Regions from separate parts of the Pseudoalteromonas sp. NSLLW218 genome, predicted to be linked through region 2. Evidence: predicted binding sites of a transcription regulator. Region 2 holds the regulator's gene; the other holds the start of a gene.

Region 1 (16,216 bases), on a different contig from region 2:
GCACTTTTATGCCAACCGCTTTTAAAATATCAATACCGGCAATACACGATATGCCGTTATCTACGGTGATCACTAAATCAGGTTTTATTTGTACTATTTGCTCTGCAAGCGCGGGGCTTAAGCCATAACCTAAGCTAAACCTGTCAGGAATTAAGTAATCTAAATGCTTAAAGCCAAACATCTCAAGGCCTTGCATTAAAGTTGTAGTGCTTGTTGCGCCATCGGCATCAAAGTCGCCAACTATTAATATTTGGCTTTGCGCTTTTAATGCTTCAATTAATAAGTCGCTGGCTTTGTCGATGTCTTTAAACAATTTAAAGTCGTGGAGCGTAGCTACGCTGTTATTTAGCTCTTCGGCATTGAATACATTGCGGTTAGCATAAATTTGTTTAATTACAGGGTGTAAATTACTCGGCAGATGCGAGTCGTCAACGTTTTCACGCGCAATGATTAGTTTTTTCATGCAGGGTTTTAACTTATTGAGTCGTATTAAAAAGACAAAAAAAGGCCATTAAGGCCTTTTTAATAATAACTAAGCGTTTAATTACGACGCTTTGTTAGCTTCTAATGCTGCTTTTAATGCTGCTGCTGGCTGGTAACCAGGGATCATCGTACCATCTTCTAAAATAATAGCGGGTGTGCCGCTAATACCAAAGCTTTGACCTAATTGGTAATGCTCTGCAACCGGTGCGCTACAGCCTGCAACTACTTTAGTGCTTGTGCCCGATTTAGCTTCTGTTAGTGCTTCTTGCTGATCGCGTGCACACCATACGTTCATTAAATCTGCGTAACCTGAACCTTGTAAGCCACCACGTGGAAACGCTAAGTACTTAACGGTAATACCCGCATCAAGTAAATCGTCTAACTCGCGGTGTAATTTACGACAGTAACCACAGCTAATATCGGTAAATACAGTAATACTGTGTTTTTCGTTTGGCGCTTTGTACACAATCATCGATTCTTCGTATTCTTTAATACCTTCAACACGCACGCCATTTAATGCTTGCTCTGTTAGGTTATTACGATTATTTAAATCAATTAACGTACCTTGCATTAAAAATTGACCATCTGGACTTGCATAGAGCACGCCTTTATTAGTGATCAATTCTTTTAAACCAGCTACTGGACTTGGATTAATTTGCTTTACAGTTACACCAAGCTCGGCAAATTTAGTAATAATAGGATCATTAGCATCTGGTGTTACAGCAACGCCATTTGCAAATGCACTAATACTTGTGCACAACATGGCACCTGCTAACATTAATTTTTTCATAACTTCTCTCTATCCTAAAAATACTTAATATATTGACCGGCTTAATGATATTTACTTTCAAACTTACGCACGCGGATGATGCTCTGCGTGTACCGACTTTAACCGTTCATTGGCAACATGGGTATAAATTTGCGTCGTTGATAAATCGCTATGGCCCAACATCATTTGTACCACACGTAAATCTGCCCCATGATTTAATAAGTGCGTAGCAAAAGCATGGCGCATAGTATGGGGCGATAAAGGAGACTCAACTGCTGCCAAAATAGCATAGTGTTTAATTCTATGCCAAAAGGTTTGTCGCGTCATGCCTACTCCGCGTTTAGATGGGAACACAAAATCGGTGGCATGTTTTATCATTTGCGCACGACCACCCTTTAAAAATTGCTCAAGCCAATACATGGCCTCTTCACCCAGTGGTACTAACCGCTCTTTATTACCTTTACCTTTTACAAACACCACTGCTTGGCGCAAATTAATTTGCTCCATGCGCAGTCCAACAAGCTCACTTACACGCAAACCCGTTGCATAAAGTAGCTCTAGCATGGCCTTATCGCGCAGTCCCATCGCTTCTTCGGTGTTAGGCGCATTTAATAATGCCTCAACTTCAGCTTCTGAGAGTGTTTTAGGTAACGACTGCCCTGCTTTTGGCTGAGAAATATTTAGCATGGGGGTGTCGCTAATTAGTTTTTCGCGCACAAAGTACTGATAAAAACGCTTTAGCGCACTAATACTACGTGCAGTACTGCGTGGTTTTAAGCCTAAATCGACTCGATGCGCTAAGTAACTTTCAACATCAAGCCCTGTTACCGTCATTAAATTTTCGCCTTTTAAAAATAGGCAAAACTTGTCTAAATCACTGCGATAAGCACTTAATGTGTTTTCGCTTACGCCTTGTTCTAAGTACAGGCTATCTAAAAAGGTTTCTAGGTAGTCGCTATTACTGCTCATACTGCTGTTATTTTCAAAAGAATCGTCAGATAGCGTTGTCACATTATGCTCTCATGCTTTGCTAAGGTATCAATTAAAAATACCTTACGGTAAACTTGAGCCTATCATATCAGGCAATTACACAGTGATAAATACGATGCAAATTGGTTTATTTTTTGGTTCTACTACGTGCTACACCGAAATGGCAGCAGAAAAGATTCGCGACATTATTGGTGCCGATATAGTTACCCTGCACAATATTAAAGACGAGCCACTAAAAAATGCAGAGCAGTACGACTTTATCATCTTTGGTATTTCAACATGGGACTTTGGTGAAATACAAGAAGACTGGGAGTCAAAGTGGGACGACATAGCCGACGTAAACCTAAATGGTAAAACCATTGCTTTATTTGGCATGGGCGATCAGCAAGGTTACGGGCAGTGGTTTCAAGATGCACTAGGCATGCTACACGACGAAATAAATACGCAAACATTTACTCAACTTGGTTTTTGGCCAAACGACAGTAGCTACGAGTTTGAAGCTTCAAAAGCATTAACGCCTGATGGTAAACAGTTTGTAGGACTCGCATTAGACGAAGATAGTCAATACGAGCTAAGCGACGACCGCATTGCAACATGGGTTGAACAGGTAATGACTGAATACGGCGAAACGCTTTAATTCACTTATCAATACCGACAAATAAAAAGTAAAAAGCCCACAACTAGTTTAGCTGCGGGCTTTTTAATTAATATAAATCAATTTATTGAAACGTCATCACATTGGTTGTTTGTGGGTAGTACCCATCAGCCATAACGATATAAGGCAGTAAATTACTTAACCATTTTTGCTGCACGCTTTCGCTATAATTTAAGTAAAGCTTATCTTCGTGAATATAAAATGCTTCAGGGTCTATCCCTACGGCATTACCCTCATCAGCCATTGCATAAGCGCACCAGCCACCGTATTGCGGTGCATAACGCTTTGGGTTTTCTGCAAATGTCGTTTTGTTTTCTTCACTCGAAAAATGCCAGTCAGCACCTAAATAACTAAACGTATATTTGTCGCTACCTTTAACGGCTTTATTTTGCGTAAAATAAGCAACGCTGTCGTACCCTTTAATAGCCGTGTTATTAAACCAACCCGTATTTACAGCATCATCCTTTGCATTTGCCCCACCGCTTATTAACAGTGCGCTAAGCATTATTAAAGCAACTATGTACTTAATCATCTTTTTTCCTTTATTATTTACTCAAAATTGAATGCCAATTAAATATAGCTGGCTTAGTGAGTAAGAAAGGCAAAGCGCAAAAATGATTTCAGTTAATACTTAATTATTTAACGTTTAGTAAATAAATAAACAGTAAAACTTACTCTACTTTTAACCAATATTGATTACGGTAAAAAAAGCCAATGTAGCCTCGTACTTCGAGCTTTTTACCTTCATCTTGCGGAGTTAGTTGTAAAGTGTAGGTTTTACCATTTGTTGGATCGAGTATTTCACCGTCTCCCCAAACGCCATCATCTTGTGCTTTGACATCGGTGATTATAGTCATTCCTAAAATAGGCTGATCTTTTAACTCATCATCGCATTTACTACATATATCATTTTGTTTTGCAGGGTTAAGAATGGTTTCAACTTTGCCGCTTAATACACCGTTGGTTTGGGTAATACGTACATACGACTTAGCTTGGTTTGTATCCTCATCAATCGTTTTCCAAAGGCCTACAGGCGTAATAGTAGCAAACACACCTTGGCTTGCAAAAATGGTGGCTGCTAACGTGCTAAGTACTGCTAATTTATTTAACTTTTTCATTGTGTTGCCTTTTAAATTAAGTGGCTAATAGCTAAATCATATCAGGTGATTTATAAACACACTATTAAAGCGCTGTACATAAAATAAAAAACCAAAAGCAAAAAACCTAAACTAATAATCATTAGTTTAGGTTTAAGGGGCAGTCGCATAAAAAAAGTTACGCATTACCTCACTTTAAAAACAACATCCCCTATTTTTAGATTTGAATATTCAGGCTCAACTAAAGATAATTCGTTATTATCAATCATGCTTTTAAGGTATCTAATCTCTTCAGGATTTTCGACATTCATATACCTTGATCGCCACTTACCCATGTCGAATAACCAGAAATATGCGGCTATATTTTCATTACTTTCGTCAATCACTATAAAATCGAGTTCATCATCCTTGTTCAAATCCATGCCAATGAAATAGTAAGTATGTTCTTTTAAAGAGTTACGATCGTAAAAATGTTGTTCAGAAAATACTGCCTCTATTAAACCTTGAGGTATTAGCGCTTGTGATGGCCAAAATACACTGCGCTCAATAAAATCACCGACTGTGTGTTCAAGCGTTAAAGCAAACTCATTATTTACATACATCCTATCGATGATAGCGTATTGCTCTGGGTGACTCGTTTCAATTTTCTGTTTTAATAACTGCATAGCTAAATAACCTTGGCGTCCTAAGCTGTACTCAAAATAGTAATAGTCAAACTTTTCTATTGTTACTTTATCTGCATCTAAACGCGCTATTTGGCTGTTTGTAGATAAGCTTTGAAAATTTAATAAAGGGGAGTTAACAGCAAGCATACTAACGAGCACCACCCACCCCATCACAATATTTATTTTGCTAAGCGGCTCTAGCCAATTGTCTCGCTTTGTTATAATTCCAACAAGATAACTAAACGAAAAACACGCCAATAAAAACCAAATCAAAATGCCCCAACAACGATCTACTGTTAGCCCATGCTGCTCTACCCGTAAGTAAATTCCATAGGCAGAAATAACACTATAAACTGGAAGTAACGCAACGCTTATAAAAACGAGTCGGTGCAAGAGCATGTGATAAGGGCGAACTGATGAGTCATCTTTATAAACAGTGTTAACAAAAAACAACGTGAGCACCTGCAGCCACATTACTAATAAACTGCCACTTCCGGTCTCCCATAATTTATTGAGTCCGGTAAAAGGAAGTGTTGCTAAAAAACCGAGAGAAATAACTGATAAAACAGGCAATAAAAACTTAATTAAAGTTTGTAGTAAAAAAGCGATATTATCTTCAATGTTCAAAAGCTTTCTAAATATGATACTCGCAAAGGCAAATGCGAGCGTTAAGGTTGGGATCCAAAACCATTCATCTCTTAGTAGCTCAGAGAAAAAATTTATATCTAAAATATCAAATAAAGCCGCACCTAAATTTAGTATTCCCCAAAAAATAAGTACGAACAGCCAGCATTCTCCAAAAATTATAAAATTACGCCAAGAGAGCTTAAACAAACGACTGTAGCTAACATTTTCTGAACTACCAAATTGTTGAATGTACATAAGGCCTTTAAAGCCAGCTATTAAACTAGTAAAAATAAAAACGGATATTAAATTGCTATTACTTACGTACTCTTGAGGCTCTTGCTGAAAGCCTGCATACGCACCCAGTAAAGATAACAACAAGGAAAAAGGAAGGATTAAAAGTAACGACGTTTTTATATTATTTTTATTAACGGTCATTAGCATTAATAAAGGAAAGCTCATAGAAAATGTAATAAGTGAGACTAACCATGTAGGGCTTGTTGCTGGCCACACATTATTTTCTATACTGCTATATAAAAGGGTAAGAGCAATAGCCTGTACTACGGCAAGTATAATTATAAAGGATTTTGGTAACTGACTATCCATATCTGTTCTCAACAATAGGTTTTAGTCAGTTTGCGTTATTCGTTCCTATTTTACAATTGCTTCACATTTTCAAATAAAATGCTTTGCACAGGGCTATATAATCAGCAGTGTAGGTATTATCTAAGTTTCTAATACATAGGATTGATGATTCTATATCGCTTTTTACGTAGCTAAATGTCATTAAACTGCGGCTAATATCTTTGTTGGGCGTGGCTTTTACTTGGCAGTGAGTATTTAAATAAAGCCCATTTTGAATAGCAAGCTCAATAAATAATGCGCCTTCAACGCTTGGGAGTATTAAGCTAAAGCGGGAACCACTATGGCTTAAATGTTTAAAGGCATTAATTAACTCTTCAAAACTTAATCCGTCGGTATGGCGTGCGGCATTACGCGCAGCATTATCGCCTTTTAAACTGTGATTAAAATACGGTGGATTAGAGATAACCACGTCAAATTTAACTTCACTACTAAAGCGCTGAATAGTTTGGTGCGTAATACTTATAGTTGGCCACGGACTATTAGCTACATTTTGTAATGCTTGGGTATAGGCGCTTTCGTCAATTTCTACCGCAGTTATATCAAGCTCATTACTGCGCTGCTTACACATTAGTGCTAGTAAGCCGGTGCCGGTGCCTATATCAAGTAATGACTTTACGCCGCTTAAATTAGCCCATGCACCAAGCAAAATGCCATCGGTAGAAACTTTCATTGCACAGTGGTCGTGTTCAACTTTAAATTGTTTAAATACAAAACCAGACATTTTTTCACCTTTTCATTCACCAAGCGCAGCATAGCGCGTATAATCAGGGTAATTGTCCCTTATTTTAGACACTCTATGCAATTTTCTGAATTTGATCTTGATAACAAGCTACTCGATGCCATTAATAAAATGGGCTACGAGACGCCAACCAGCATTCAACAACAAGCTATTCCTGAAGCACTACAGGGGCGCGATATTTTAGCATCTGCGCCTACTGGTACAGGTAAAACAGCGGCATTTTTAATTCCGGCTATTCAGTACTTACTGGATTTCCCACGTCGTGACCCTGGTTTTGCGCGCGTACTCGTTATGACCCCAACTCGTGAGCTGGCTTATCAAATTCATGAACAATGTGAACTGCTAGCTAAACGCACACACCTAAAAATTGGTGTAGTAACAGGCGGTATTAACTACGGCACGCATAAAGAAATTTTTGAAAAAAATAACGATATTTTAATCGCCACACCAGGTCGATTAATGGAATACCTAGAAACCGAAAACTTTCATGCTGAACATGTAGAAATGCTTATTATTGATGAAGCAGATCGCATGTTAGATATGGGTTTTAAAAAGGAAATGAGCCGTATTTGTGACGAAGCTAAAAATCGTCGCCAATGTTTTTTATTCTCAGCAACACTTGAAGGTGACAGCGTAGAAAGGTTTGCTGAAAAAACATTAAACGACCCAGCTCTATTAGAAGCCGAATCGTCACGTAAAGAAAAGGCTAAAATTCACCAATGGGTACATTTAGCCGACGATTATCATCACAAACTTGAATTATTAGTTAATACGCTAAAAAATCCTGACGTAACTAAAGCGATTGTGTTTGTTAAAACTCGCGAACGCTTAGAAACATTGATTGGCGAACTTACAACTAACGATGTAAAAGCAGCGTGGTTACGCGGCGAAATGCCACAAGACAAACGTATGAAAGCCATGGAAAACTTCCACAGTGGCAAAACAAGCATATTAGTTGCTACCGACGTAGCTGCACGTGGTATTGACGTATCTGATATCAGCCACGTTATTAACTTTGATATGCCGCGTACTGCCGACGTATATGTACACCGTATTGGTCGTACTGGCCGTGCTGGTAAAAAAGGGATAGCAATATCGCTAGTTGAAGCACACGATATTGGTATTTTATATAAAGTAGAGCGCTACGTTGAACAAAAATTAAAACGCCGTGTAATTAGAGGTGTCGAGCCACAGCATAAAGAAGCTAAGCCACCTGCTAAAAAGCGTAAAGATCCAGTAAAAATGAAAGCCAAGAAAAAGGCTAAGGTTAAAAAGAAAAAGTAACCTAAAACATTTTTATACTAAGCCGGCTTTTGTCGGCTTTTTAATGCAAGCTTTATAGCTCTGTCACTTGTACCTGTTACATATGTAACCCAAGCATGTAACTCATACTCATTTAAATGTAATTTTTGCCCACCTGAATTCCCACTTAATAAAATCCCCTTATATTTCATAGCGTTAATATTGGCACCGAAATTGTAACTACAAAGATAACCTAGCCGATGGAATTTCCATATTGTGGCTGCACTATTCACCGTAATGTAAGGATTAAGTTATGAACCGCTTCAAGTTAACTATCGCTTTAGTATCATTTTGTTGTTTATTTTTATTAGCTTGCGCTACAAAGGTAAGTGCAGCAACCAACATGGCCGTAGTAAGCAGTGTAGCCACTCAACCTAACTTACAACAAGCTATCACCAACACCCTACGAACTAATCCTAACCTAGCGTTAAGTGATATTCGTGTGCAGGTAAAAAATGGTGAAGTAGATTTATATGGTGAAGCACAAACTGGTTTTCAGCGCGCACTAGCTCAAAAGTTTTTAGAAAATATGGATGGCGTAAAAATCATTCGTAATAAAATTAGCGTTATTTAATACGCACCACATAAACTTATTTGTATAACTAATTCATAAGCGCGGCTTGTTACTCCAACACAAGCTGCGCTTTTTTATACCCTGTTTAAGGCGAGTTTAGCTGTTGAGTACAAAGATAAAATAAAACCTATGTAATGCAATTATTCCTCCCACCAAAGCGATAGCCCCACTAATACCAAACATACTACTGGCTTGGCTAATAGAACAAGTTACATCAGCATTAGTCACCATCCTCGTTTTAGTACAGCTATCTAAACAATTGAACCAACAGATCGTTTGGTTACTGTTTAACTTATAAATATAAGCGCGCAACTCTACGAACTTGTTATGCGTAAAAAGAAGCTAAAAATGACACCCTAATTTTTACACTATTGTTTATATTCAGTTTTTGTAATGCTGAAGAAGAGTGATTTGGATTTGATGCTAGCGTGGCTATCTCTGATTTTTAGCCTTGAAATAAACTCAGTTAATTTTGTAAAGGTTTACACAGGTTCTTCAGCCGATCGAGCGGGACTGAAAGAGGATGATTTAGTTATTGAAATAGATGGGGGTGCTATTCCAAAGTATGCTGCAAAGGTAGTAAAGAAGTCGGTGGATAAACACTACTTTTACTTATTAAACACTCCTATAGTCAAAGAACTGATCAGCATTGATATTCAATAGACATAACACTAGGTATTTAACTTTTGGCTAATAATCCGTTTATAAAAACCAACAGCGCAATTTTACTCTGTAAAAATGCGCTGTTGGTAAGTAACTATTTCCCAATGCTTTTGCCTAATGAGTTTTAACTAAATTACTCAATTTGGTCAGAGTCAGTACCGTCTTTATTTGATGATTGCTGGCTTATTTTATCGCTTATCATGGCATCGAGTTTTTCGCCGCCTTTAATACCAAAATCTAAAGTACGAATTGGGAATGGAATACTAATATCAGCTTCATCAAGTGCCTGCTTAACGGCAACAACACCTTTGTGGCGTACCGTCATAAAGTCAGGCTCGCCTGGGTATTTAATCCAAAACCATACCAGTAAGTTAATGCTGCTGTCACCAAAACCTTCGGCGTATACTGCGGTTTCGTCTTTGCGTATTACGAAGTCAAATTCATTTATTTTTTCGACGATGACGTCTTTTGCTTTTTCTATGTCGTCGCCGTACGAAATACCTACGGGTACCTCTATGCGCCTAACACCTAAAGTGGTGTAGTTTTTTAGTACGTTTCTAAATAATACTTTGTTTGGTACCAGTATTAACTGCCCGTAAAAGCTCTCTATTAGCGTGTTACGTAGGTTTATAGAATGTATTGAACCAAACACATCATCGGTTTCTATTACGTCACCTGTTTTAAATGGCTTACGTACACCCATTGCTATACCAGCAATTAGGTTTTCGGTCATGTCTTGAAACGCAAAACCAATGGCTAAACCCACAATACCTGCACCAGCAAGTAGCGAGGTAACAGTGCCTTTTAGCCCAACAAAATCGAGCGCTATAAATAAACCTATACACAACACAATAACTTTAAAAATTGACGCCATTAAGTCGGCAATTTGTGTTGAGTCGAGTGAGCGGCGTAATATGTTTTTCATCAGCTTGCCAGCAAAGCGCGCCAATATTGAAAACACAATTGCGATCAGTATCGCAACTATAAAATTAGGGATATGGCTTATTACAACATCAAACCACCCTCCGAGCTTTTCTTCTATTAGTTTTTCGGCTTCGTCAATTGACGGAATGCTGATCATTTTATTTGCACCTATTTAATTAGTGTTCTCATTAATATTAGATGAGATTGCAAATATAACGCCAACATCAAAAAAGCCATGCAATGCATGGCTTTTAAATTTTTTATTTAAGCTTATAAACCTAATTTTGTTCGTCGCGCATAAATACAGGCTCAAGCTCTTTAGCTGTTGCCTCTGGGCTAAAGTAATAACCTGCTACCGTAAACTCTTTAAGTTGGCTTAACTGCGTTACTTTATTTTCGATAATGTAGCGCGCCATCATGCCGCGTGCTTTTTTAGCGTAAAAGCTAATAACTTTATATTGACCGTTTTTACAGTCTTTAAAGTGTGGGGTAATAATTTGTGCATTAAGCGCTTTTTTATCAACCGCTTTAAAGTATTCATTTGAAGCAAGGTTAACTAAGTATTGTGCGTCTTGTGCTTTTAATACGTCGTTTAGTTTATTCGCTATTACGCTGCCCCAAAACTCATATAAGTTTTTACCACGTGAGTTTTCAAGCTTAGTGCCCATTTCAAGACGGTAAGCTTGCATTAAATCAAGTGGTTTTAATAAGCCGTATAAACCCGAGAGTATACGTAAATGGTTTTGTGCGTAATCAAGCTCAGTTGCCGTTAGTGTACTTGCATCTAAACCGCCGTATACATCGCCGTTAAAGGCAAGTGCGGCTTGTTTGGCATTACTTTGTGTAAACGGCTGCGCCCACTCACTAAAGCGTGCTGCGTTAAGCCCAGAAAGCTTATCGCTAATTTTCATTAAACTGCCAATTTGCGCTGGTGTTAGTTCACGGCATACTTTCATGAGCTCTTCGCTGTGCTCTAGTAATTCAGGCTGAGTGAACTTGTCTGTTGCGGGTGGCGTTTCGTAATCAAGATTTTTTGCAGGTGAAATAACAGTGATCATAGTTAGCTATTGACTTGTAATTTATTTAGTGTCAATTTCAACATTAAATGAAACGAAAAGCACGTTTTGTTTAAATAAATCCTCTCTTAAAATCCATGCATAGCCGTTTTTTTTATTGATCAGGACATAAGACCTATCAAGCATTGTCACACTGTTGCAGTATGGATTAGATATATTAAGAGTGATTAGATTTTTCTTTTAACTTGCTTGGAATGAGGAAAGCAAATGACTTCAGCTCTACAAAGGCTAAAACAACATTCATCTATCGTAGCCGACACTGGTGATATTGAAGCTATTAAAAAGCATCAACCAGAAGATGCAACTACAAACCCGTCGCTTTTATTAAAAGCGAGCGAGATTGAAGCATATAAGCCTTACCTAAATAAAGCTTGGAGCTACGCAAAAGAAACCGAGCAAGAGCCTGCTAAACAACTTGAACTAGCATGTGATTACTTTGCTGTATTACTAGGTAAAGAAATTAGCGCTATTGTACCTGGTTATATTTCGACTGAAGTAGATGCACGCCTTTCGTTTAATACGCAAGCTACGATTGATAAAGCACATACCCTACTTAGCCTTTACGAAAAAGAAGGTGTAAGCAAAGACAAAATTTTAATTAAAGTAGCGTCTACATGGGAAGGTATTAAAGCCGCTGAGCAACTAGAAAAAGAAGGGACTAAATGTAACCTTACTTTATTATTTAGCGATGCCCAAGCTCGCGCGTGTGCCGATGCAAACGTATTTCTAATTTCGCCATTTGTTGGCCGTATTTTAGATTGGCACGTTGCTAACGGTATGGAAAAACCAACCGATCCGCTACAAGATCCAGGTGTTCAGTCTGTACGCAGCATTTTTGAATTTTACAAACGCCATGACTACAAAACAGTTGTGATGGGTGCAAGTTTCCGTAATACAGGCGAAATTATTGCACTTACTGGTTGTGACAAGCTAACTATTAGCCCTAATCTTTTAGAAGATTTAGGTAACCTTGAAGGCGCACAAGAATATTTGCTTGAAAGCGATGTTCCACAAGAGCCAAAACCAGAGCCATTAACAGAAGCACAGTTCCGTTGGTTACATAACCAAGATGCTATGGCTACTGAAAAACTAGCTGAAGGTATTCGCTCTTTTGCTGATGCACAAGAACAACTAGAGGCGCGCTTTAAAGCAATGTAATTTGCTATAATCGTGTTTTAAAAACGTCGCAATAGCGGCGTTTTTTTATGCCTAAAATACGCTACCCCTCTATATAATCTTCATATCGACTTCATATAATCCTCGTATAAACCTTCATCAATTAATCACACTTATGTAACATAACTGTCACTTTTTTATTCTATTTTAACTAGGCCTGTGGTATAGGTATTCTTGAGGTCAATAAAATCAATAGGAGAAGTTCATGGATAGCCTAAACGATATATTAGAGATATTAGAAGGACCAGATACAACAAGGAAAACCTCTCAGAAAAATAAAAAAAGAAAATGGCGTGAAATAGAAGCAATAAAAGACAAACAGCGCCTACGTAAAGAACTACAAGAACTAGACTACTTTACAGACAGTATTGCGATTGAAGAGCTCGATTTTTAATTCAATACGCCCCAACTAAACAAAAAGGCTTCCGATATATGGAAGCCTTTTTTAATGCGCTGAAAATAGCTGCATGAGATAAATTTATTATTCAGAGCCCCGGTTATTTACACCTGCCAGTTAATCGGTTTTTCATCTTGGGCTTGTAGTAGCTCATTCGTTTGTGAGAAATGCTTACAACCAAAAAAGCCTCTATGCGCCGAAAGCGGCGATGGGTGCGGCCCTTTTAAAACATGATGGCGAGCGCTATCTATACCTTTACCTTTTTTTTGTGCATGTGCACCCCATAAAATAAATACCACACCTTCGCAGTGCTTATTAATATGCGCTATTACATTATCGGTAAATTGCTCCCATCCTAAATGCTTATGAGAATGCGCTTGCCCTTGCTCAACGGTCAATACTGTATTGAGTAGAAATACACCCTGATCTGCCCAACTTTGCAGGTAACCATGCTCAGGAGTAATAAACCCGCTAATATCGGTAGCTAACTCTTTATACATATTTTTAAGCGACGGCGGCAGCTTTTTTACATCAGGCAATACCGAAAAACACAAGCCATGCGCTTGCCCTTCTCCGTGGTATGGGTCTTGTCCTAAAATTACAACGCGGATGTCATTTAGCGCTGTGGCATCAAAAGCGCTAAATACTTGAGGTTCAGGCGGATAAACAGCAACACCTTCATTGCGGCGATTAGCCACAGTCTCTAACGTTTCCTGCATGTAAGATTGCTGTAATTCACTTTCTAAAAATGTAGCCCAATCGCTCATTGTGTACTCTTAATCTGTTTACGTGATGCGTCTATTTTATCACACATATCCGCGAGTCCATCTAGCATCCGCGGAGTAAAACGATGTAATAAATCGGCATTCACGCTAATAAATTGATCATTTTTAACAGCGGGCACTTCTGGCCACTTTTGCCAATTAACAACCGGCTGTGGTGTTTTTGATTTTTCATCAGGGATAATAATAACTTGTGGCTTAGTAACAATGACATTTTCGATACTAATTTGCGGGTAATCTGTAACGCTCTGTGCAAATACATTACTTACATGGCATGTTTCAATCAGTTGGCTTATCCATGTATTTTTACTAACTGTCATCATGGGCTCAGCCCATAACTGATAAAACCCGGTAATATTTTTTTTATCTTGCTGGCTTTTAACAATACCATTTAGCTTATGTTTAAATGCATTTGCCGCTTGCTGGCTTTGCTTAATGTTCCCTGTAAATTCACCAAAAGTAAGTAATTCATCGGCTACACCAGCGATTGTGGTGGGATTACTCAAATATACTTTTATACCTAAGCGCTCTATTTGGGCTAAATCTTCGCTTTGATTCCCGCTTTTCCACGCAATTACTAAATCAGGTTTAAGCGCTAACACTTTTTCAAGTGAGATACCGTAATAACCGCCTATGCGCTCAATACTTTTAGCCTCAGCAGGATAGTCGGCGTAATCAACCGTGCCCACAATATTATCGCCCGCTCCTATGGCAAATAGGTTTTCGACTATATGTGGTGCAAGCGCGATTATTCGCAGTTTTTTAGAATCCTTGGTCTGCTCTGCAAGCGCATCACCCAATACACTAAAAAGCAGCAGCCCAATAAAAAACGCTTTAAACATTAGTAATCAAACCCTTCGAGCGCTTTTATGCCTGAGTCGAATGCGTGTTTTACATTACGTACTTCGCTTACGGTGTCGGCAAGGTCGGTTAAAGTACGGTGCGCTGCACGCCCGGTAATAATAACTGACTGCATTGGCGGGCGGTTATTAAGCGCTGTTACTACTTCATCTAAATCAACGTAGCCGTAGGTCACCATATACGTAAGCTCATCGAGTAATACTAAATCAATACTGCTATCAGCAAGCATGCGTTTTGACTCTTGCCATGTTGCTTGCGCGGCTGCGGTATCGGCTTCTTTATTTTGCGTATCCCAGGTAAAACCGGTGTTCATTACAACAAACTCAACGCCTGCACCTTGTAATAAATTACGCTCGCCACATTCCCAAGTACCTTTAATATATTGGCAAACGGCTGCTTTTTTACCATGCCCAACACAGCGAGCTACAACGCCAAAACCTGAGGTTGATTTACCTTTACCATTACCCGTAATAACCTGAAAAATACCTTTTACATCTTGTGCTGCAGCAACGCGCGCATCCACTTGTTCTTTTACTTTTTGTTGGCGCTTTTGGTGTTTATCGTTGTTTTGTTCAGTCATTATTGTGCCCTTCATAAATCGAGATAATTTGCTGTATATTTAAATGCGCTTCACACATGGTTGCTAATCGTTCTAACTGCTGCTCGCGATGAGTGGCAATACTAATTGGGTTAATTGAGGCGCTTGGTTTTACCCATTTTAAAATTTGCGATGTAGCATCGGCTTCATCAAACAAGCCATGTAAATAGGTGCCCGCAATGGCATTATCATCGCTAATAAAGCCATCTGTTTTAAAGCCATTTGGGTGGCTTTTATTAAAGGTTATAAATGGCTTATTAAGCGCTGCACCTTGGCTAATTCCTGCATGTATTTCGTAACCACTACACGGTGTTTGTTGGTTATTTAAAAGTAGTGTAGCGGTTATTTTAGTTAATACTTTTTGTGCTGTCAGCGTGGTTTCAAAGTCGCATAGAGCAAGCCCATTTACTTGCTTTAATGACGATTCAATACCATCAGGATCGTTAATGGTATTGCCCAGCATTTGCATGCCGCCACAAATGCCAAGTACTTTGCCACCATAGCGTAAGTGGCGTTTAATTTGAGTGTCCCAGCCTTCATTTTTCAAAAAGGTTAAATCGCCCAGTACATTTTTACTGCCAGGGAGAATTATCAGATCAACGTCTGGGATAGTTTGCGTGTGGCGCACATAATTTATATTAATATTGGGGTGCAAACGCAGTGCATCAAAATCAGTATGGTTACTAATGTGGGGAACAAGTAGCACTGCAATATTAATTGTGGCGTTGGTTACATTATTATCAATGGCGACGGCGTCTTCAGCATCAAGCGCAAGATCGTGCAAATAAGGTAATACGCCAAGTACGGGTTTGTTTGTGTATTCTTCAAGCCAATCAAGCCCACCTTGCAGCAAACTTATATCGCCTCGAAAGCGGTTTATAACAACCCCTTTTACGCGCGCTTGTTCTGATTCGCTTAGCAAAGCAAGTGTACCTACCAAATGTGCAAACACACCGCCTTTGTCGATATCAGCAATTATAATAACAGGGCAATCTACCTCTTCGGCGTAACCCATATTGGCAATATCGTTTTCACGCAGGTTTATTTCAGCAGGACTCCCTGCCCCTTCAACAAGGAGTAAATCAAAGCGTTTAGCTAAGCGGTTATGTGAGGTAATTACCGCATCCATCGCCACTTTTTTATAGTCGTGATATTTGCCCGCTTCCATATTACTAATGGCTTTTCCATGAATAATA
Region 2 (16,216 bases):
TATAAAGTTCGGTAATAGGTTTTTCAGCCGATATAATTAAAGTTACGTGACGCTCATAAAATTCATCCACTAAAGCAATAAAACGCCTAGCGGCATCATCATTAGTCTGCCCAAGCTGTTTTACGTTAGAAATAATAACCGTATTATATAAGCGGCTAATTTCCATGTAATCAACCTGACTACGAGGCGTTTCGCATAACTCACTAAACTCAAACATCACAACGCATTTAGCTACTTTTCGCGTTTTGATTTTTCGCCCTTCTATTTCTATCGGCTCATCTAATTGTCCAGGCTCTGGTGATAACTTGTCGAAGTATTCAAATAGGTTTTTATCTGCATCTTCATCTAACGGACTATGAAAAATTTCGGCTTGCTCTAAGGTACGTAATCGATAATCAATACCTGAATCTACATTAACTATCTCTGTATTAAGCTTAACCAGTTCTATAGCAGGAACAAAGCGTGCACGCTGCAGGCCATTTCTGTAAAGCTCATCAGGCACTATATTAGAGGTAGCAACAAGTACTATACCCCGTGCAAATAGCGCTTCCATTAACCCACCTAGCAGCATGGCATCGGTAATGTCTTGAACAAAAAACTCATCAAAGCATATTATGTCTGTTTCTGCTTTGAAAATGTCGGCTATTTTTTCTAATGGATTAGCCGTATTATTTAATTTCTTAAGCTCATTATGCACTCGGTGCATAAACCGATGAAAATGCACGCGCATTTTACGTGTGCCCGGTAGTGATTCGTAAAAAGTGTCAACTAAATAAGTTTTACCACGCCCTACTCCACCCCAAAAGTACAAACCTTTTATAGGCGCTGGTTCATCTTTGCTGAATAACTTAGCAAAAAAACCTTTTGGTGCAGGCTTTGCCTGAGTTAAGTCATCGTACAGACGTTGTAAATGGCGCACAGCATTTTCTTGTGCTGCGTCGTGTACAAAGTCATCTCGCTTCAAGTCTTGTTGGTATGTTTGCCAAGGAGTCATATCTATTTACAGTTAAAACACAGTTTAATTTGCAAAGTATATTAACACGCATCATAACTCGGGGTATATTACACTTAGTATGATTTATAATTGAATCAAGCATTCGTTAGTTATTTTCCCAAAGGGGTAGTTTTTATGGGCACAGTTATGTGGGTAGGTTTGGTTGCTATTGTTGCTGTAGTAGCATTTTTTATTGGTGCATTTGTTACTAAAAAACAGTTCAAACAAGATGAATTAAAAGAACAGGCTGAGCAAGCTGAAAACGCATTAGAGCAGTATCGCCAAGATGTCGCTGATCATTTAGCAAATACGGGTAAGCTCGTAAATAAAATGAAAGAAAACTATGACCAATTGCTTAGTCACGTTGAAGAAACAAACCAGCTTCTTCTAGAAGATAGAAATAAAGCACCAGCGGAACCATTCTTTTCAAAAGAAACCACTGAGCAATTACAGGCGTCTTTAAAAGAACGTAGTTCAGATCGCTCTTCAGCCGCAGCGCAACCCGCTGATTATGTATCGGGTGAATCTGGTTTATTTGCAGGTCAAAATAAAGTTTCAGAACATTCTAAAGCATCTTGATGAACTTTTTTTAGACCCCATAGTCTTTAGATATAACAGCTTTGTTGTTTTATCTTAACAAACCAAAAAGGGCTGCTGTAAAGTAGCCCTTTTTGGTTTTTGCTTTACCTTAAGTGGAGTTATCCCTGACTATGAAAATGAAATTATCACTTATCAGCGCAGCTATTCTATCTACAAGCTTATTAATGAGTCCTGTAGCGTCTTATGCAAAAATGCCAATTGCAGTAAATGGTCAACAACTACCTACTCTTGCTCCCATGCTAGAGCAAATATCTCCTGGTGTTATAAGTATCCAAGTTTCAGGCTCTAAAGAAGTACGCCGCCGTGCAGATCCACTCGAATACTTCTTTGGACAACAGCAGCCCCGCAGTCAAAAACGCCAATTTAGTGGTTTAGGCTCAGGGGTAATTATTAATGCCGATGAAGGCTATGTGGTAACTAACAATCATGTTATTCAAGATGCTGAAAAAATGGTAGTTACTCTCGAAGATGGCCGTGAATTTGAAGCGACTAAGATTGGTACTGATACAGAATCTGATATCGCTCTTTTACAAATAGACGCTGATGACTTAACTGAAATAAAACTCGCAAACTCAGATAGTTTACGAGTGGGTGACTTTGCAGTCGCGATTGGTAATCCATTTGGACTTAGCCATACAGTAACATCAGGTATTGTTAGTGCACTTGGCCGTAGTGGTTTAAACATTGAAGGTTACGAAGATTTCATTCAAACCGATGCTGCTATTAACCAAGGTAACTCTGGCGGTGCATTAGTTAACTTAAATGGTGAGTTGATTGGTATTAATACAGCTATTTTAGGTGCTTCTGGCGGCAACGTGGGTATTGGTTTTGCCATTCCATCTAATATGATGAAAAATCTAGTTGATCAAATTATTGAACACGGTGAAGTACGTCGAGGCTCGCTAGGTATTTCTGGTCGCCCACTTGATGCAGGACTTGCAAAAGCACAGCAACTTGATGTCAAACAAGGTGCTTATGTAATGCAAGTAATGGACGACACAGCCGCAAGTAAAGCAGGTATTGAAGCTGGTGATGTTATTGTTAGCATTAACGGTGGCGATATTAGCGGGTTCCACGAACTTCGCAGCAAAATTGCTACGCTCGGTGAAGGCCGCGAGATAAAATTAGGCATTTACCGCGATGGTAAAATTAAAACAGTAAAAGTAACCCTTGATGGCGCATCTGGTGTTACAGCGACAGGCGAAGAACTACACCCCGCATTCCAAGGTGCAGAGCTCGAAAACGTGCAAAAAAATAGCAATAAAGGTGTTGAGATTACTTCTGTAGATCCTCGCTCACCTTCTGCCCGTGTTGGCCTTGAAGAAGGTGATATTATTATGCAAGTGAATCGTCAACGAGTGGAAACGATTCGCGACATGAATAAAATCATCGACAGTACAAAAGGTAATATAGTACTTGGCGTTCAACGTGGTCGTGAGTCTATATTTATTTTAATTCAGTAATAAATAGCACTATTAATGTAATAAAAATAACAGTGGCACTTGCCGCTGTTATTTTTTTTATGTCATCATAAAGAGATTGCTCACTTACATAATAAGAAAATCGTGCTGAAACTAATAAAATTTATTCTTCCCCCTTTATTTGCAGGCCTAAGTATTGCTTTTTTAGTGGTTTTTTTCAGCCCTAATATGCGAGCGGCTTTACTTCCAAATGTTCCCCTGCCAAGCGCTATGAGTGCGAGTCATCTGAGTTTTTCTGATGCAGTTAAACGAGCAGCTCCTTCTGTGGTTACTATTTTTTCAGAAAGCATTTCCAAAGAACCCCGTTATAAAAGAAAAAACACAGTACAAGAGCTAGGCTCTGGCGTCATCATGTCGCAAGACGGTTATATTCTTACTAACTACCATGTTGTTAATAACGCAGATCAAATTATGGTTATTCTAACCGATGGTCGACGCTTTTTTGATGTGCAGCTAATTGGTTTTGATACCATTACTGATTTAGCCTTACTTAAAATAAATGCAGATCACCTTCCGGTCATTCCTGTCGATGATAGCTATGTATCGAGCGTAGGCGATGTGGTACTTGCTATAGGTAACCCGCTTAATTTAGGTCAAACAATCACGCAAGGCATCATTAGCGCAACGGGTAAGCAAAAGATTACAGACAGTCCGTACAATAACTTATTACAAATGGATGCGGCTATTAACGTGGGCAACTCTGGCGGCGCATTAGTTAACTCCAATGGTGATTTAGTCGGTATTACCTCTGCGCAGTTTAAAACGCGTGAGAATCTGAATATTCAAGGAATATTCTTTGCGGTGCCTTACTCGCTTGCTAAAAAAGTAATGGGAAAACTCATTCGTCATGGTCGTGTTGTACGTGGCTATCTAGGCTTCGAAGGCACGGCAGTAGATAGTACCGGTAAAGAAGTCAACGACAGCCTAACTCCCGTTACGGGCATGCGAATTACTAATTTAGACCCTTTGGGTCCAGCATGGCAAGCGGGCATTGAAGAGCAAGATATCGTTATTAAAATTGCAGGCCTTTCGGTAGCAAACCCACAAAAAGTGCTGGAAGAAATAGGTAATACAGAGCCCGGTAAAGAAATAGAGTTTGAGCTTTACAGAGATGGGAAAATAGAAAAAATCATGGTGGTGGTAGCTGAGCTTGAAACAAAGCTTTAATAAAGAATAATACCAACCTGCATAAATCGTCAATAAAAAGGTCGGATAGCAATTCGCATATCCGACCTTTTTTCAAAATAGTGTAATTAGTTAAGTATCTACTTAGCTACTTCTACGTTTAATATTTGCACCTAACGCACTTAGCTTATCTTCAATGCGCTGATAACCTCTATCAACGTGATAAATACGATCAACGACCGTTTCACCTTGAGCCACTATACCCGTCAAAATTAAACTAGCTGAAGCGCGTAGATCGGTTGCCATCACTTGCGCACCCGTTAAGCTTTCAGTCTCACCACAAATTGCGGTATGTCCTTCTAATCGAATATTAGCGCCCATACGCTGTAACTCTGGTACATGCATGAAACGGTTTTCAAAAATCGTTTCTGTAATAGTCGCACTACCATTTGCTACTACATTCAATGCTGTAAACTGAGCTTGCATATCCGTAGGAAAACCTGGGTGTGGGGCTGTTTTAATATTAACGGCTCTTAGTTCTCGGCCGCGCATATCAAGATAAATACTGTCGTTATTCACCTCTAGGTGTGCATTGGTTGCGCGTAATTTTTCAATCACAGGCTCAAGGGAGTGAAAGTCAGTGTTTTTACAAAGTACTTCACCGCCTGCCATTGCTGCCGCGACTAAAAACGTACCAGTCTCAATTCTATCTGGTAAAATACTGTGCTCGCATCCTGCTAAACGCTCAACGCCTTCAACTTCAATGCGGCTGGTTCCTGCACCTGTGATTTTAGCGCCCATCGCAATTAAGCAATTAGCTAAATCAATTATTTCGGGCTCGCGAGCAGCATTATCAAGTATGGTTTTGCCATCAGCAAGAGCAGCTGCCATCAATAGGTTTTCAGTAGCGCCTACGCTTACCATTTCCATAAAGATTTCAGCGCCTTTTAAGCGCCCGTTTACCTTGGCATTAATATAACCATTTTCAACGTTAATTACCGCGCCCATGCGCTCCAAACCTTGAATATGTATATCAACAGGACGAGCACCAATAGCACACCCACCAGGTAAAGACACTTGAGCTTCACCAAAACGTGCAACTAAAGGGCCTAATGCAAGTACAGAGGCACGCATTTGCTTAACTAAGTCGTATGGCGCTAATGTTTTATTAACCGTTGCGCCGTCAATCACTAGCGTATCGCCGTGCCAATTAACATCAGCACCTAGAGTTTTTAATAAGGCTTCAGTGGTCACTATATCGCGAAGGCGCGGTACATTAGTAAATGTACTTTTTCCATCAGCTAATAATGAAGCAAACAAAATAGGAAGTGCGGCATTTTTAGCGCCAGAAATAGTCACTTCACCAGCAAGTGAAGTACCACCTTGAATTACAAATTGATCCATTAAGAGGCCCTATTTATTGCGGTAAAATAAATTTTTGTTCACGCTTCCACTCTACAGGAGTAAATGCACGAATAGATACTGCGTGAATTGTGCCATCTGAAATTGTATTCATTAATGGACCATAGACTAGCTGCTGCTTTTTAACTCGGCTTAAACCGTCAAAGCATTCGCCTACTGCAACAACTTCATAATGGCTACCATTGGCTTTTACATGTACTTCAGCTAATTGAAGTTCTTCGCGTAATAATGTTTCGACTTGGCTAGTTTCCATAACTCTCACTCAAATAGGGTTGTAACCTGACCCAATTGCATTAAATTTTGCAATTGCTCAGGTAGGTTTTGCAATTCAAGGCGAATGCCTTGCTGCTTTAATTCTGCAAAAGAGTGAATTAACCAAGCTAAGCCCGCTGTGTCAACCCTAGATACTCCACTTAGGTCGAAATAGATGATTTTATGCTTAGTTAATAACTTGTTGTTCAGAAGCTGTTCATCGCCAATTGAATTTCGAGTAAGCTCACCGCTTACTCGAAAATGTTGTCCATCAACTTGGCTTATTGCCAATTTAGTCATTCGAGTTACTGCCTCTAAACTGAACTGGTAGCTGACTCTTTTGCTCTAAAAGGTTACTTACATTATCAATACCTTGCTGGCGCAAAATACCTTGTAGCTCACTTTGTTTTGCATCTAGTAAACTAATACCTTCAGCAATCATATCGTACGCGCGCCATTCACCGTCGCGGTCTTCGCGTACTTTAAAATCGATTCTGATATCTGGCTTACCGTCTTCAATAATTTTAGTCTTAACAACAACGACATCTTTGCCTTTAAATGCTTGCTCGGCACCAAACTCAACTTTTTGGTTTGTATATTGAGTGAATACACCAGCATAAGTTGCAACTAAGTACTCTCTAAATACACCAATAAAGCGTTGAATTTCTTTAATTGCTTTGGCTTTTTCAGCTTCGTCGGTAATTGCACGTACTTTAGATACTTCACTACCTAGTACGCGAAGTGCTGCATATTTGTAGTCGATATAAGGCATTAATTCTTCTTCAACGATTACGCGAAGATGCTCTTGATCTTTAACAATTAATGGCTGGTCTTTTTTAATACGTGCAAATGTATTATCGGCAACTTGGCGTACCATTTTATTTGGATCAACCAATTTAACATCTGCTGCACTTACGCTTTGAGTTAGCGTCATTGCGCCAATTGCTACAATAGCTAAAAACTTTTTCAACATAATAATTACTCACTACCTTGGTTGAATAAAAACTGCCCGATTAATTCTTCAAGTACAATGGCAGACTTAGTATCAGTAATTGAATCGCCATCACCTAGTGCTTTACTTTCCACACCAAACAAATCGTCAATTGCTTCATCTTGCTTGTTTTCAGTCACTGTTTCGCCTAAACAACGTTGTTTAGCTGAATCTGGAGAAATGACAGGGTGAATACCTAAGTACTGCTCACCTAAAATACCCGACGTTAAAATAGAGATTGAGCTTGTGTCTGAAAAACGACATAAATACTGTGCATCAATGGTCATATTTACCACTGGTAAAAACTCTTGTGGGTGAACATAAATTGATTCAACACGACCAATTACAACACCACCTACTTTTACCGGCGCACGCGCTTTTAACGAGCCAATGTTTTCAAACTTGGCATTAAGCGTATATGTTTCTCCAGAGCCACTAATACCTGAATTGGCAACTTTAAGTGCAAGCATCGCAAACGCTAAAATGCCAAGTGCTACAAAAAAACCAACTAAAATTTCTAATTTCCGTGAATTCATTATCTATACCCTATTAGCTGGTAAACATTACCGCTGTCAAAATAAAGTCAAAACCTAAAACTGCTAATGACGAATGAACAACCGTTTCGGTGGTTGCTTTGCTGATCCCTTCGGAGGTCGGCACACAGTCATATCCTTTATAAAGCGCAATCCAGGTCACCACTATGGCGAATACAAAACTCTTAATAATACCGTTTAGTATGTCTTGCTGAAACGACACTTGTGATTGCATGATTGACCAAAAACTACCTGTATCAACCCCCAGCCAATCTACACCCACTAAATGAGCGCCTATAATTGCTACGGCTGAAAATATCAAGGCAAGCAATGGCATGCTTATAAAACCCGCCCAAAAGCGTGGTGCAATAATACGTTTTAGCGGATCGATTGCCATCATCTCAAGTGATGAAAGCTGCTCTGTTGCTTTCATTAAGCCAATTTCAGCAGTCAATGCGCTGCCTGCGCGTCCTGCAAACAGTAATGCAGTAACAACCGGGCCCAGTTCTCGCAATAAACTCAGTGCCACTAACGGCCCTAAACTATCCTCAGCGCCATAACCAACTAATACGGTGTAACCTTGTAAAGCCAATACCATGCCGATAAACAAGCCCGACACCATAATAATCAGTAACGATTGCGAACCCACCATATAAAGCTGGCGAACAAGTAACGGTGTGCCTTTTCTAAAATTAGGAACATGCGCTAATGCACTAAACAGCATATAAGCTGAACGACCGAGAGCCGCAAAGCGTCCTAGCGTTTTATGCCCTAGCTTTTGAAATAAATCCAACATTATGCTTTTTCTCCAAGCAGCTCGTCTGCATAAGCTTGAGCCGGAAAATGAAATGGTACCGGACCATCCGACAAGCCTTTTAAAAACTGTTGAACTAAAGGAGATTCGTGATTACGCATTTCATCTGGGGTACCACAACCAATTACCCCTTGATCAGCGATAATTATAACGTGATCGGCAATACTCATTACCTCTGTCACATCGTGCGTCACAATTAAAGACGATAAACCTAATACCTCGTTAAGCGACTTAATTAGCTTAACCAATACGCCCATCGAAATAGGATCTTGTCCTGCAAATGGCTCATCGTACATGATTAGCTCTGGATCAAGTGCTATAGCGCGCGCAAGTGCAGCACGTCTTGCCATACCGCCTGATAACTCAGAGGGCATTAAATCTTTAGCGCCACGTAGCCCAACCGCTTGCAGCTTCATTAATACAACTAATCGAATAAGGTCTTCACTTAGCTTTGTGTGCTCTCTTATAGGAAACGCAATATTGTCAAATACCGACATATCAGTAAACAGCGCACCACTTTGAAAAAGCATGCTCATTTTAGTACGTGCTTCGTATAACTCTTTACGAGACATTTTAGGAATGCTGCCACCTTCAAATAAAATATCACCTGAATCTGGTTTAAGCTGACCACCAATTAAACGCAACATAGTGGTTTTGCCAATTCCGCTTGGCCCCATGATCGCAGTAATTTTACCTTTAGGAACGCTAAAACTCATATTTTTATATATAGTTCTATTGCCTCTCGAAAAGCTAACATCCTTGACTTCTACTATTGATTGCGACAAGTCGCTCTCCATAAAAATGTTCACTAGTGCTCCTATTTTAAAGCTTTTTTGTCAAAGATGGAAAAAACAATTCGTAAGATTTTGTAATACACCTGTGAAAAGGATTATAAGACTCGCTCAAAACAGCTTAACCCCGGCTTAAATTTTTAAATTAGCACTTCAAAAGCAGTACCATCATATAGTTGACCTTACTCTTTTATTTATACTTTCATCTTGGCTTTTGTTACTATTCGCGCCATCTGTATTTTGTATAACTGGCTTAACACAATGGTTACCTCGTTTGTTATTTTAATTCTTGGTTTTGCAGCTCTTGTTTGGAGTGCAGACAGGTTTGTTTATGGCGCTGCGGCTCTTGCTAAAAACTTTGGTGTACCTACACTTATTGTCGGTTTGACCGTTGTAGCCATGGGCTCTTCAGCCCCTGAAATGATGGTTTCAGCCTCTGCTGCTCTGGCTAACAAAACCGACACTGCCGTCGGTAATGCTGTTGGCTCTAACATTACAAACATTTTACTTGTGCTAGGTATTACAGCTCTATTTCGCCCTCTTTCAGTTTCATCTAGTACGTTAAAACGCGAAATGCCATTGGTAATGCTAGTATCTCTTGCTACTTGGTATGTCTTTTCGGATAACTACTTTTCATTTAATGAAGGTGTTGCACTTTTAGTTGGCTTTATCGTATTCATCGGTGGGTTAATTATTGTATCTATGCGTGCAAAAAACCAAGATGACCCATTTGTCTCAGAAGCCTGCGACGACGTACCTAACGATGTACCTACAAAAAAAGCGATATTTTGGTTAGTTATAGGCATGATACTCCTACCTGTTAGCTCTCATTTTTTAATAGGTTCAGCTGTAGACATTGCAAAATACTTCGGCTTAAGCGACTTAGTCATTGGCTTAACAATTATTGCCATTGGTACTAGCTTGCCAGAGCTTGCAGCTTCGGTAGCTGGTGTACTTAAAAATGAAGATGATTTAGCACTAGGTAATATTGTTGGCTCAAATATATTTAATATTCTAGCGGTATTACCACTTGCAGGTATCATTAACCCTTCTGCCATTGACCCATCATTAGTAAGTCGAGACGTATTAATTATGATTGGTGCAACACTTGCTCTTATTATTATGTCATTGAACTTTAGAGGCACCCAACGTATCAATAGAGTAGAAGGCGGCTTATTGCTAATAGCGTTTTTGGGTTACCAAGGGTATATTTTTAGTCAAGTAGGGTAAATGATGACAACGCTAAATTTTATTGAACAAGGTCTTCGCGTTTTAGATGTTGAGCGCCAAGCACTTAGTGATATTGCACAATATGTAGATGAGAATTTTAATAACGCGTGCCAATTAATGTACGACTGCGAAGGCCGTATTATTGTCATTGGCATGGGTAAATCAGGTCATATTGGCAATAAAATCGCGGCCACTCTTGCGAGTACTGGCAGCCCTGCATTTTTTGTTCACCCTGGTGAAGCAAGTCATGGTGATTTAGGTATGATCACTAAAAATGACGTGGTTATGCTTATTTCTAATTCAGGAGAGACCAGCGAAGTTTTAAATATCATTCCGGTTTTAAAACGACTTGGTGCCAAAATGATATCGATGACTGGCAATACGCAATCAACCATGGCGACCCTTGCTAATGTACATGTGTGTATTAAAGTAGAAAAAGAAGCCTGTTCATTGGGTCTAGCTCCTACATCAAGCACCACTGCAACGCTTGCGATGGGCGATGCCATGGCAGTTGCACTATTAGAAGCCCGCGGCTTTACAGCTGATGACTTCGCGCTATCTCACCCAGGTGGTAGTTTAGGCAAGCGCTTACTGCTTACTTTAAAAGATGTTATGCACGGTGGCGCAAATACACCTATTATTAGCGTTTCACAAACAGTTAAAGACGCCCTTATTGAAATGTCCGCCAAAGGTTTAGGCATGACAGCCATTGTTGATGAAAATCAGCAGCTCGTGGGATTATTTACCGATGGCGATTTACGTCGTATTTTAGAGCAAAGAATTGATATTCATACAACACAAATAGATGTTGTTATGACTAAGTCATGTACTACGGCTACACAAGATATTTTAGCCGCTGAAGCGCTTAATATTATGGAACACAAACGTATAAATGGCTTAATCGTCGTCAATGAGAAAAACCAACCTATTGGCGCATTAAACATGCAAGACCTATTAAAAGCAGGAGTGTTATAAATGCAATTTGAAGAACTCTATCAACCGCTGAGCGATGATGCAAAAGCACGCGCTAAAAAAGTAAAGCTACTTATATGCGATATTGATGGTGTATTTTCTGATGGCCGTATTTATCTTGGTAATCAAGGTGAAGAGCTAAAAGCATTTAATACAAAAGATGGTTTTGGCATTAAAGCGCTTATAAACAGTGGCTTTGAAGTGGCTGTAATTACTGGTCGTCATTCACAAATAGTGCAACAACGTATGAGCAGCTTAACCGTACAGCATATTTATCAAGGTCAAGAAAATAAGCTCATTGCCTATCAAGAATTAAAAGACAAACTCAACCTTAGCGATGAACAAATTGCTTATATCGGTGATGATGGCCCTGACATGCCCGTTATGGAATTAGTCGGCTTTGCTGTTGCAGTAAATGATGCCCATCCACTTATTAAACGTTTATCACACTATGTAACGCAAATGCCTGGCGGCTTTGGTGCAGTAAGAGAGCTCACCGACTTACTTATGCTTGAAAATGGTAAAGCGTTGACTACACAAGGCACTAGTTCATGAATGCAGCGCGCATAATATTAAGCGTTTTATTCATTAGCTGTATGGTTTGGCTTTGGTACCCTTATTTTACACAACCAAATATTTTGCCTCAGACTGAGCCTGAAGTTATTGCCAAGCCTGATTACATAGCCATTGAACTCAAACAAACAGCCTATGACGAACAAGGTACAATCAGCCACAAAGTAACTGCGGCTAAAATGGAACTATATCAGCAATTAGGTTTCACGTTTTTTGAAAAACCCATTTTTACTTTATATAACGAAAAGCAAACGTGGCAAATAAATGCAGACGAAGCAACATTATACGAAGACAAACAATTAATTTTAGAAGGTAATGTGGTTGCCAAAAACTTAACCGATAACGCCATGATAGACAAAATCAATGCTGATAATATTCAGGTAGATATAAAGCTATTAACAATGCGCTCGGAGCAACCCGTTATCATCACTGGACCCAATTTAAAAATCACCGGCAAAGGCCTAGAAGCCGACTTAAAAACCGAAGTGATAAAACTAATTAACCATACGCGAACCATATATTATGACCAATAAAATATTAAAATCACTTATTATTCCTACACTTATACTAGCATTTAATAGCAGTGCTGCAGAGCCAAATACACAGCCTGCTGCAAATCAAATATCAATAAGCGCCGATAAGCAAGAAGGTCAATTAAAAGCTAATGTCGGGATTTTTGAGAAAAACGTTGAAATTATTCACGGTAACCGCCGTATTACAGCCGACCGTCTCGAAGTACATAAACGCGATGAACTTGGTGATAATAAGCAATTATTAATTGCCACTGGTAGCCCTGCCCACTTTGAAGAGAAGCAATCAGACGGCACGACTATGAGCGCCAGTGCTGACGAAGTACGTTACGATGTATCTAAGCGTTTTTTAACGCTTGTTGGTAATGCACAGGTATCGCAAGCAGGACAAAAAATAAATGCTAAAAGCATTACCTACGACATTGAGCAACAGCTAATCAGTGCCGAAAAAGATGAAAACTCAACTGACCGCGTTCATACAATTTTAGTACCCATTGAAACTAAAAAAAGTAAAAAAAGCGACAAAGGTCAACCATGAGCACATTAAAAGCAGAACTATTAGCAAAGAGCTATAAAGGCCGTGAAGTTGTAAAAAACGTTGGCCTTGAAGTAAAAGCTGGCAGTATTGTTGGCTTACTTGGCCCTAACGGCGCAGGCAAAACAACCACGTTTTATATGATTGTAGGTCTTGTGCCCAGCGATAAAGGTAAAATATCGATAGATGATAACGATATTACTCTTTTACCTATGCATAGTCGTGCTAGATTAGGCATAGGCTACTTACCGCAAGAGTCTTCAATTTTCAGAAAGCTAACTGTTTATCAAAACTTAATGGCAATTTTAGAAACGCGCAAAGAGTTAAATAAACAAGCTAGAGAAGACACTCTCGATAAATTGTTAGATGAATTTAGCATACAACACATTCGTGATAGCCAAGGTATGGCATTATCAGGTGGCGAACGTCGTCGTGTTGAAATAGCACGTGCGCTGGCAGCAGATCCTAAATTTATATTACTGGATGAACCGTTCGCTGGTGTTGATCCAATTTCAGTATTAGATATAAAGAAAATAATAGAACATCTTAAAAATCGTGGGATTGGAGTATTAATTACCGACCATAACGTAAGAGAAACCCTTGATGTTTGTGAAAAAGCCTACATTGTTTCTCATGGGGAGCTGATTGCATCAGGTACTCCAGAACACGTATTAAATGATAAAACAGTACGCGATGTTTACTTAGGCGAGCAATTTAGGCTGTAACATTTACGCCATGTCTTTAAGCATCTGCTAGTATTAATTATAACAACATAAAAGGATTGTTAGAGATACATGAGGCAATCACTACAGCTGCGCATGGGCCAGCAACTTACAATGACTCCACAGCTGCAACAAGCTATTCGTTTGTTGCAACTCAGTACATTGGATCTCCAGCAAGAAATACAAGAAGCTCTCGACAGCAACCCGCTATTAGAGGTTGAAGAACAAGACTACTCAGAAGATGCTGCTGGCAAAAACGAGCAAAAAGCTGATACCGATGACATAACTGTTAGCGCATCTGCCGATGATGCTCCAAGCGAATACGAACAAGATAGTGGTGAAGCACTTGCGAAAGACACGCTAAGTGACGACATGGCTATGGATGTTAGCTGGGATGAGTACATGAGTGCCGCTCCTGCAGCATCATCGGGTCCAATGCCTGAAGATGAATCAATTTATCAAGGTGCCTCTACAGAGACGCTCCATGAGTATTTAATGTGGCAGTTACAATTAACGCCATTTAGCCCTACAGACGAAGCTATTGCTATTGCCATCGTAGAAGCAGTTGATGATTCAGGTATTTTAACACTAAGCTGCGAAGAGATTTTAGAAAGCTTTAATCAAGAAAACGAAGATGATAACGAAGTCGAACTTGATGAAATTGAAGCTGTATTAAAGCGCATCCAACTGTTTGATCCTGTTGGTATTGCTGCACGTAGTTTACAAGAGTGTTTGTGTATTCAGCTTAACCAGTTTGATAAAGAAACACCTTACATTAATGAAACAAAAATGATTTTAACCGAGCATATTGATTTATTAGCTGCTCGTGACTATCGTACATTAATGAAGAAAACCAAGCTCAAAGAAGAAGAGCTTAAAGAAGTAATGACATTAATCCATACTCTTAGTCCTAAGCCAGCAGATACTATTGTAAGAGAAGAATCTGAGTATGTTATTCCAGACGTGTCAGTTAAAAAAATTAAAGGCCGCTGGGTTGTTGAGTTAAACCCAGATAGCATGCCTAAAATTCGTGTTAATAGCCAATACGCTGCAATGTCTCGCACTGTAAAATCCAGTGGTGACAGCCAGTTTATTCGCTCGCATTTACAAGAAGCTAAATGGTTTATTAAAAGCTTAGAAAGTAGAAACGACACGCTATTAAAAGTAACTAATTGTATTGTTAAGCAACAACAAGGCTTTTTTGAACACGGCCCTGAAGCAATGAAACCGATGGTTTTAAATGATGTTGCTGAAATGGTAGAAATGCACGAATCAACAATTTCGCGCGTAACAACTCAAAAGTATATGCATACACCCCGTGGTATATTTGAGCTTAAATACTTTTTCTCAAGCCATGTAAGCACCGAAAACGGTGGTGAATGTTCATCTACAGCAATTCGTGCACTTATCCGCAAATTAATCGCTGCAGAAAACTCAGCAAAACCATTGAGTGATAGTAAAATAGCGGATATATTGGCTGAGCAAGGAATTAAAGTAGCAAGACGTACAATCGCAAAATACCGCGAATCTCTGGCTATTCCACCGTCAAATCAACGTAAAAGCTTGATCTAAGACGCAAAAAAAAGAGGGTAATGCTTATGCAACTAAACTTAACTGGTCGTCACGTAGAATTAACCGATTCACTAAGAGACTATATTAATACCAAATTTGCGAAGCTAGAAAGACACTCTGATCATATTAATAATGTTCATGTCATTCTCGATGTAGAAAAATTAAATCAAAAAGCAGAAGCCACAATACATGTAAGTGGTGCTGAGCTATTTGCATCTACGGAACATCAAGATATGTATGCCGCCATTGACTCGTTGATCGACAAGCTCGATCGACAAGTGATTAAACACAAAGAGAAGCTTGCTCGACACTAATATGATGAAATTAAGCTCACTTATATGCCAGGACTGCAGCAAAGCTGCGGTCCTTTTTAATAGCAAAAAAAGGATTTTAGAGTTCATTAGCGAACTTGCTCACGACAAACTTCCGTATTTACCGCAACAGGATATCCTTACTGCTTTAATGAGTAGAGAGAAACTGGGTAGTACAGGTATTGGCCGTGGCATTGCCATTCCTCATGGTCGAATGAGCGGTGCAGAAGAGCCTTTAGCTTTAGTACTCGTTAGCGAAACTCCAATAAATTTTGATGCAATAGATAATCGTCCTGTTGATATTTTTGTCGCACTCATCGTACCAGATGGCGATAACCAACAGCACTTAAAGACTCTCGCAACCATTGCTGATAAACTAAACAACAAAGATTTTTGTAAACAGTTACGCTGTGCAAAATCAGATGCTGAGCTTTACCAAGTTATTGTCGATCAATCATAGTTTTATAAAGGGTGTTAAATGGAGTTAATTATCATAAGCGGCCGTTCTGGTTCTGGAAAGTCGGTTGCTTTACGCGTTGTAGAAGATTTAGGCTATTATTGCGTAGATAATATTCCAGTTAACTTGCTTCCTTCATTAGTTCGCAGTGTGTCTGATAGCTACGATAAAATTGCTGTTAGCATTGATGTGCGAAACATCCCTAAAGAGCAAGATGAATTTAACGATATTCTTGAATACTTACCAGGCTTTGCAAATCCTACGTTATTTTATTTAGATAGCGACGATCAAACGTTGATAAAACGCTTTTC

Evidence for each region. The regulator sigma-54, encoded in region 2, starts transcription at its own class of promoters, with help from an activator protein. The targets are predictions, from matches to a motif close to GTTGGCACGNNNNTNGNNT.
Region 1: I6E80_RS10205 (BON domain-containing protein) is a predicted target of sigma-54. The motif match lies at 8,131-8,149, and genes of this name have one in related genera.

Annotation. Positions count from the first base shown of each region.
Region 1 is NZ_JADYWO010000006.1:5,211-21,426, forward strand. Features, by position in the region: gene recJ (single-stranded-DNA-specific exonuclease RecJ) at 1-463, opposite strand, end outside; gene dsbC (bifunctional protein-disulfide isomerase/oxidoreductase DsbC) at 545-1,273, opposite strand; gene xerD (site-specific tyrosine recombinase XerD) at 1,337-2,263, opposite strand; gene fldB (flavodoxin FldB) at 2,358-2,879, shown strand; gene I6E80_RS10180 (YHS domain-containing (seleno)protein) at 2,962-3,429, opposite strand; gene I6E80_RS10185 (DUF2147 domain-containing protein) at 3,569-4,015, opposite strand; gene I6E80_RS10190 (DUF4153 domain-containing protein) at 4,180-5,889, opposite strand; gene I6E80_RS10195 (tRNA1(Val) (adenine(37)-N6)-methyltransferase) at 5,951-6,649, opposite strand; gene srmB (ATP-dependent RNA helicase SrmB) at 6,725-7,951, shown strand; gene I6E80_RS10205 (BON domain-containing protein) at 8,223-8,543, shown strand; gene I6E80_RS10210 (hypothetical protein) at 8,955-9,206, shown strand; gene I6E80_RS10215 (mechanosensitive ion channel family protein) at 9,340-10,287, opposite strand; gene yaaA (peroxide stress protein YaaA) at 10,409-11,188, opposite strand; gene tal (transaldolase) at 11,414-12,364, shown strand; gene I6E80_RS10230 (DUF3545 family protein) at 12,588-12,776, shown strand; gene ung (uracil-DNA glycosylase) at 12,884-13,546, opposite strand; gene I6E80_RS10240 (cobalamin-binding protein) at 13,543-14,403, opposite strand; gene cobO (cob(I)yrinic acid a,c-diamide adenosyltransferase) at 14,403-15,002, opposite strand; gene I6E80_RS10250 (cobyric acid synthase) at 14,995-16,216, opposite strand, start outside.
Region 2 is NZ_JADYWO010000001.1:274,735-290,950, reverse strand. Features, by position in the region: gene zapE (cell division protein ZapE) at 1-994, opposite strand, end outside; gene I6E80_RS01270 (YhcB family protein) at 1,130-1,573, shown strand; gene I6E80_RS01265 (Do family serine endopeptidase) at 1,705-3,057, shown strand; gene I6E80_RS01260 (trypsin-like peptidase domain-containing protein) at 3,160-4,242, shown strand; gene murA (UDP-N-acetylglucosamine 1-carboxyvinyltransferase) at 4,345-5,604, opposite strand; gene I6E80_RS01250 (BolA family protein) at 5,618-5,875, opposite strand; gene I6E80_RS01245 (lipid asymmetry maintenance protein MlaB) at 5,881-6,174, opposite strand; gene I6E80_RS01240 (phospholipid-binding protein MlaC) at 6,167-6,847, opposite strand; gene mlaD (outer membrane lipid asymmetry maintenance protein MlaD) at 6,853-7,401, opposite strand; gene mlaE (lipid asymmetry maintenance ABC transporter permease subunit MlaE) at 7,415-8,194, opposite strand; gene I6E80_RS01225 (ATP-binding cassette domain-containing protein) at 8,194-9,009, opposite strand; gene I6E80_RS01220 (calcium/sodium antiporter) at 9,265-10,233, shown strand; gene I6E80_RS01215 (KpsF/GutQ family sugar-phosphate isomerase) at 10,237-11,208, shown strand; gene kdsC (3-deoxy-manno-octulosonate-8-phosphatase KdsC) at 11,209-11,760, shown strand; gene lptC (LPS export ABC transporter periplasmic protein LptC) at 11,757-12,311, shown strand; gene lptA (lipopolysaccharide transport periplasmic protein LptA) at 12,301-12,846, shown strand; gene lptB (LPS export ABC transporter ATP-binding protein) at 12,843-13,568, shown strand; gene I6E80_RS01190 (RNA polymerase factor sigma-54) at 13,638-15,137, shown strand; gene hpf (ribosome hibernation promoting factor) at 15,164-15,451, shown strand; gene ptsN (PTS IIA-like nitrogen regulatory protein PtsN) at 15,456-15,908, shown strand; gene rapZ (RNase adapter RapZ) at 15,927-16,216, shown strand, end outside.